DNA from 2 places in the Enterococcus gallinarum genome. Region 2 is predicted to be linked to the other one. Evidence: riboswitches for the same ligand, from Rfam matches in the RefSeq annotation. Region 2 holds a riboswitch; the other holds the start of a gene.

Region 1 (3,412 bases), 660 kb from region 2:
GTAGGAGATGAAGGGATCGGATTAGAAGAATTAAGCTACTTAGTCAATAGCAAAACTGCGGCTGTCTATCAGTACTTGCAAGAATTGAATCAGCGTTATGAAGAAAATGAAGATTCAGCCTTGCATATTTTAGAAGTTGGGAATCATTTTGTTTTGTCCACAAAGAAAGAAGTCGCACCGTTATTAAAGAAATACGCAGAATCGCCAATGGGCAACTCTCTTTCGCAAGCTGCGTTAGAGACATTGTCGATCATTGCCTACAAGCAACCGATCACACGAATCGAAGTAGAAGAGATTCGTGGGGTCCAGTCCAGCGGCTCCGTACAGAAATTAGTCGCAAAACGATTGATCGAGGAAAAAGGCCGTGTTGATGGACCAGGTCGAGCAATTTTATATGGAACCACTGAATACTTCATGGATTACTTTGGCTTGAAATCATTAGCCGAATTACCTGATATTCAAGCAATGGAAGACGAACTCGAAGAAGATGGACCAGTGGATCTTTTTTATGATCGTTACAAACAAGAAGGAGACTCATAATGGAACGTTTGCAAAAAGTAATCGCACATGCTGGAATCACTTCTCGCAGAAAAGCAGAAGAGTTGATTGTGGCAGGTCGTGTCAGTGTCAATGGTCAAATTGTTAAGGAACTAGGAGTACAGGTGAGTGCCAAAGATCGCGTGGAAGTTGACGGTGTCCCAATTGAACAAGAATCGCCCGTCTACTATATGCTCTATAAACCACGTGGCGTAATCTCAGCAGTAACTGACGATAAAAAAAGGAAAGTTGTTTTAGACTTTTTTACTGAAGTTCCAGAACGTCTCTACCCAATCGGACGGTTGGATTATGATACTTCAGGTTTATTATTGCTGACCAATGACGGCGATCTTTCACAAAAACTGATGCATCCAAAACATGAAGTGGATAAAGTCTATGTGGCAAAAGTGAAAGGAATCGCTGATAAAAAACAACTATTGCCCTTGTCTAGAGGAATTCGGATCGAAGGCAAGAAAACCGCACCTGCTCGCTTTGAGATTTTGTCGACAGACGCTGCTACTCAAACAAGTATCGTCCAATTGACGATTCATGAAGGCCGTAATCATCAAGTGAAAAATATGCTTAAAGCAGTTGGTTTACCGGTCCAAAAATTGAAACGGGAAATGTATGGTTCGTTGACATTAGCTGGGTTGCGCCCTGGAGAGTATCGGGAGTTGACGAAAAAAGAAGTCAATGAATTAAAAAACCAAGTGAAATAACCAGTACACAGCAAAAGATGCTTAAAAAATTTGTCAATCGAGAATTTTTGTGTATAATGAAACATGTATTATAAATAAAAGGTTCGTCTTCAGGGGCAGGGTGCAATTCCCGACCGGTGGTGATAGTCCACGACCTACTTCTTTTGAAGTAGCTGAATCGGTGAAATTCCGATACCGACAGTAAAGTCTGGATAAAGAAGATAGAGCGTATTTGATTTGCCTATGGTTTTTCAAATGCCCTCTTTTTCCCTGTGGAAAAGAGGGCATTTTTTACTTTGTCTGGCGCCGACAAGTAAGGAATCAAGGAAATTTAATAGGTTCGTTTGAAGAGGAATCCTGAACTTAGGAGGATTTGTATTAATGAACAACAAAACAAGAAAAATGGTAACAATAGCAATGTGTGCAGCAATGGGAACAGTCTTACAGTTTATTGCGTTTCCCATCATCCCGGCGTTTAGCTTTTTGAAAATCGATTTTAGCGATATTCCAGTAATGATCGTCATGTTTTTATTCGGTCCTTTTGCTGGCGTGGCAACCGCGTTTCTACGTTCTCTCTTACACTTGTTTCTATCTGGTTTTTCACCAGCAGATCTCGTGGGAGACACGGCAAGTTTCTTGGCATCCTGTGTCTTTACTTTGCCAATGTACTACTTTTTCCGTAAAGGGATCCATGCGAAAAATAAATTCGTGGGAGTGGTCACAGGAATCCTCGCATTAACTGCTTTTATGAGTATTGCCAATCTATATGTCATCACACCATTGTACCTGCGCTTCTTTGGTGTTACAGCAGATCAATTCCTTGGCATGTCATTAGCGCGTTATGTCAGCATCGGTATTATTCCTTTTAACTTGATCAAAGGAGTTATCGTCAGTGGGGTCTTCTTGATCCTTCATGCGAAGTTGTTGCCTTGGTTGGCTCGTAAACAACCGCAACATTCACCAGTTGGAAAATAATAAAAAAGATCGTGTGTTGCTTTTGAGCAAACGCGATCTTTTTATTTTTCTAACAGTATCGCCCGAGTAGGACACTTTTTATATGCAGCTAAGACTTTTTCTTGCTGATCTTCTATGATAAACTGTTGCCGAGCGGCTGGTTCTTGAGCAAATAAGACGATACCATCTTCATCATAATCAAAAATATCAGGGGCACAGACCGCGCATAGTCCACAAGCGATACAGCGCTCAGGAATGATTTTGCAGCGTTGAGACATGGAATTGTTTCCTTTCTGGAGGTAAGTATAGACATATGGATGCTTTTATTTTAGCGTTGTTTCATCATTCTGACAAGTTGCGTCCGTCAACCATTTATCAAATACTTTACGGCAAACGAACGAGTTCAGTATTGAGTTATGCTTTTTTTTATGATCGCTTAGGTTACTTTCAAGCAATGCCGAATCTTGAAGAGGATGAATTTAATAAAAGAATCACGGCGCTGATTGCTGCCAAACAACTTGTAGCAGATGAAAAAGGGTTTCTCCAGACAGTTGCACCTGCAACGCTTACTGAAGTAGAGACACTCTGCCGTCATTTAAATTATTTTCAATTCGGTCGCCGGGGGGAACAGATGTGGCGCTTGGTACAGCTGCTTGTTCAAGCGGCTGCTTTTCAAGAAATCAGTAATCGATATATTCCTGTGGAGAACACTCCTATGTTCACAGAACCGGTTCGGCAGCTGATTCGGCAGCATCCAAAATTGAAGCAGGCGTTGTTTACTGAGCTTTGGACAGTCTTCGAGCAGATTCCGGGAGAATTTGCCGACTTTTTGGCAGGGACGTTGACAGGACCTGAGCAAATTGGTCAGACTTTTTTTCAGCTGTTACCAGATAACTACCAAAAAATGCCTTGGAATCAGTTTTTTCCAGCGGCAGCGATCCACTGCTTTTTATCAGTGGCAAAGAAGCAATCTCCTCTTTTAGCAGCAGGGTTAAACCCGTTTTATCAAGAAAACCTCAACCAAAGCATGCTGAAGACCCGTCGCTTATTTCTCAGCGGGAAGTCGATTGAGGAAATCATGGCACTTAGACAGATCAAGCGAGGAACAGTCAACGATCACTTGATCGAATGGGCGATCATCGATGATCAGTTTCCTTATCACTATTTTGCCACAAAGCAGCAGTTCCCTCCATTGTCATGGAAATTGCCTTATCACATTCTTC
Region 2 (3,412 bases):
AACCCCATTCAATGCGATAGAGCCCTGTGGAATGATCTCATTTCTCAGTTCGTCGGGATAAGCAAATGTCAGAATCAGCGCATTCTCCAACACACGCTTTTCTAGCAGCGTTGTCGTAGTATCTACATGACCTGCCACCAAGTGTCCTTCCAAGCGGCCGTTGAAAGCTAACGCTCGTTCCAAATTGACTTCGTCATTGATTTTTGCGGTCGAAAAGGTGGTTCGTTGATAAGTTTCCGGCATGATCTCGACAGTGAATTCTTGTTTGCCAGTCTTGATCGCTGTCAAACATACGCCATTGATCGCCATACTATCGCCAACCCGATAATCCGTTAACAATGCTTCAGAAGCATGACAAGTCAATGCAATGGTGCGACCACTAGGCACGATCCGTGTGATCTTACCCTTTTCTTGAATGAGTCCGGTAAACATTTTCCTGCCTCCTTCCAACGATCCTTAACTCTTCTCCGACCGGTTCAACAGTGACTTCCGTTAGCGCAAACATCTGATTCACTTCTCGAGAACTAGCAAAACTCGCTGTTCCATTGCCGCCGATAAGTTTTGGCGAAAGATAGGTGATAACTTGGTCCCAATAACCATTCGCCAGAAAGGCATCATGAATGCTGCTTCCGCCTTCAACATAAACCGATTGAATCTTGCGTCGATACAATTCTTTCATGACAAACGAGAGAGTCAGTGAAGGCGTGGTAATGATTTTCACGTGATTTGAGAAAACAGTTTGGACTTTTTTCGTAGTAAAGACCAGTACAGGACTACTGGTATCCTCAAAAAGAGTTAGTTGCTGTTTCAAGGTTTCTCCTTTACGATCTAGGACCACTCGATAAGTCGGAAAGGCAGCCTCTGTCCGCAAAGTAGGATTATCGATTAAGGCAGTGCGGCTCCCTATCAAAATAGCCTGATAGTCTGAACGTTCCTGACGAACCCGGCGCAATGCAGCTTCACCGGTTATCCTTGTTCGCTGACCAGCTAAAGCGATTTTTCCATCGAGTGTGGTTGCTTGCTTTAAAGCCACAAAAGGACGTTGCTCTTCGTGATACGTATTATAGTGGCGATTGATTTCACGTACCTCCTTTTCTAAAACACCTGTGATCACTGCTATTCCTTGTGATTCTAAAAACGCTTTGCCCTTGCCAGATACCAACGGATTGGGATCCAATTGACCAATTACCACTTTTTTGATGCCGCTTTGTAGAATAGCAGTTGTACAAGGTGGCTGTTTTCCGTAATGGTGGCAAGGCTCAAGGGTCACATAAATGGTTGAATCAATTAGTTTTTCGGGGGAACTACATGAATCGATGGCGTTCTTTTCCGCATGTGGCTGGCCATAAGCCATGTGGCTGCCTACAGCAATTATTTCCTCATCTTTCACAATGACAGCACCGACTAAAGGGTTCGTGAAGGTTTGTCCTTTGCCTTTTAGTGCTTCGGATATGGCGCGCTTCATATACGTTTCATGCATAAACATTCCTCCTTTCTTTAAATAAAAAGACCTCGTGCATAAGTACACGAGGTCTTGATTAGACAAACTCAAAGAAACGATGACCAAAAGGATAGACTCCTCCCGTCAATATTCTTGTAAGTTTTTCTTCTCCCATCCAGACTTTAACTGTCGGTTCCAGAGTTTCACTGGATCAACCGCACGAATGCGGGTCACGGACTTCAAGCATTGCTTGTCACCGTCGGTCGGGAATCACACCCTGCCCCGAAGAAACATATTCAATTCACGTTAGATACTACTATTTTTTAATTCAGGTGTCAAACCCCTCTTCTATCCTTTTTAAATAACAATTAAAACAAATGTTTAAGTCCAACATTCGCCGTTATCTGAGAAGACTTTAAAAAGTTTTTTTAGAATTTAGCGACCTCCAAGCAAACAATTAAAAGAGGTTTTTCGGATAAATTATTTCTCTTTTTATATTTTATTTATTTCGATTGAATAACACGTTTTTTGAACAGATAAAAAAAGACTTTTAAAGAGTTTAAGAAACAATCTCTTTAAAAGTCTTGTGAATGGAATAAATATGTTATTTTGCTGTAGTGAAATAAAGTTTCTGACTCGTTAAGTTTTTCAAAGAAAGCAGAAAGAAACTGGCAGCTAATAAATCGGCACTTCCGCCGGGTGAAACATTTTGCTGTTGACAATAGTTGTTCAATGCTTCAAAAGCGGCGCTAGGAATGGGCTGTTTATTGGCTTGCTTTGCCAACTGTTGAACATGGTTCAGCACTTGTTGATCGCTGCGATACAAAATACAAGTATCATCAAGAGTGGCCATGATCGCTAGGAGCATATGGAGTCTTTTTTCTGGTGAATTTTTTATTTGTCGTGACAAAAAATCAGATAATGCCACTTGAACATGAGGAAAACCTGCTGCTGCTTCCCCAAAAGCACCCGTATAACCATATTTTTGTTTGACTTTGTTTCCGTGACTTCCAGTAGCCGCAACTTGTATCCGACGATCTGGATAAGCGACCAGTTGTTGAATCTCTGTAAAAATCTTTGGTAAAAACAACTGACGATCACAGCTGTATTGGCTACTGATCACACTGATAAACAATCCCATTGCCCAAATGGCCCCTTTATGGGTATTGACTCCACCAGTAGCTGCAAACATGGCTGTTTCAGCACGGCGACCAATCTCAGCGATCGCTTCTCTGACGGCTTGGCTCGGTTTTTTTTGCCAAGAAGCCAGCGCCATTTCTTCAAAAAATGGTGTCAGCGTTTGTGCAGATAAGACAAATAGTTCGTGATTCATATCGCTATGTGAACCAGTTGTAAAACGATCGACTAAGCCTGGCTTGGGTGAGAGTTCCACTTCATCGATCAGCGCTTTTTCAACTAGTTTTGCCAGTTGATGACAGGTAGCGAAGGCAGATTGTTCTTCCATAAGATCCCCTCTTTTTATGAATTAATTACTAAATGGTCCTTTGATCCCTGACCAAATCACATGCAGAAGATAGCTTAATAAAAAGCTGCAGCTGGCAGTAGCTAAGTAGGCAACAAGAATCATGATTCCCGTTGGCAATTGTAATAGTGTATCTTTGAAACAAACTAGAATAACTTGAAATACAAATACATTGGCTAAATAGGTACGGTACGCATATACAGATAACCATTTGAATGCACGAAGCTGTGGTGCATTGTTCTTGATCATAGTTGAGCCTAACATAAAGACGCCGAAGATCACCACTAAGCTATAAAGACTTTGTAATGTATTCAAATAAGGTGCATGAGCGAAAGAAAGATCTCCGCTAAAGTGTAATAAATGATCAGCTGAAAATAAAGCTAATACTAAGCCAACTGGCAATAGTGCATAGCGCATTTTATATAAAAAGCGGTAAATGGCTTCATGATACATCAATGCCGCTTCGCCATAAATACCATAAATCACAA

The links. Region 2 has a riboswitch for FMN ahead of ribD (bifunctional diaminohydroxyphosphoribosylaminopyrimidine deaminase/5-amino-6-(5-phosphoribosylamino)uracil reductase RibD). Riboswitches for the same ligand answer to the same signal wherever they lie in the genome.
Region 1: another riboswitch for FMN. It lies ahead of HED61_RS07835 (ECF transporter S component); the one in region 2 lies ahead of ribD (bifunctional diaminohydroxyphosphoribosylaminopyrimidine deaminase/5-amino-6-(5-phosphoribosylamino)uracil reductase RibD).

Annotation. Positions count from the first base shown of each region.
Region 1 is NZ_CP050816.1:1,581,715-1,585,126, forward strand. Features, by position in the region: gene scpB (SMC-Scp complex subunit ScpB) at 1-540, shown strand, start outside; gene HED61_RS07830 (pseudouridine synthase) at 540-1,256, shown strand; FMN riboswitch at 1,338-1,462, shown strand; gene HED61_RS07835 (ECF transporter S component) at 1,617-2,210, shown strand; gene HED61_RS07840 (ferredoxin) at 2,252-2,467, opposite strand; gene HED61_RS07845 (helix-turn-helix domain-containing protein) at 2,503-3,412, shown strand, end outside.
Region 2 is NZ_CP050816.1:2,245,058-2,248,469, forward strand. Features, by position in the region: gene HED61_RS11150 (riboflavin synthase) at 1-432, opposite strand, end outside; gene ribD (bifunctional diaminohydroxyphosphoribosylaminopyrimidine deaminase/5-amino-6-(5-phosphoribosylamino)uracil reductase RibD) at 401-1,480, opposite strand; FMN riboswitch at 1,601-1,735, opposite strand; gene HED61_RS11160 (triphosphoribosyl-dephospho-CoA synthase) at 2,046-2,906, opposite strand; gene HED61_RS11165 (acyltransferase family protein) at 2,928-3,412, opposite strand, start outside.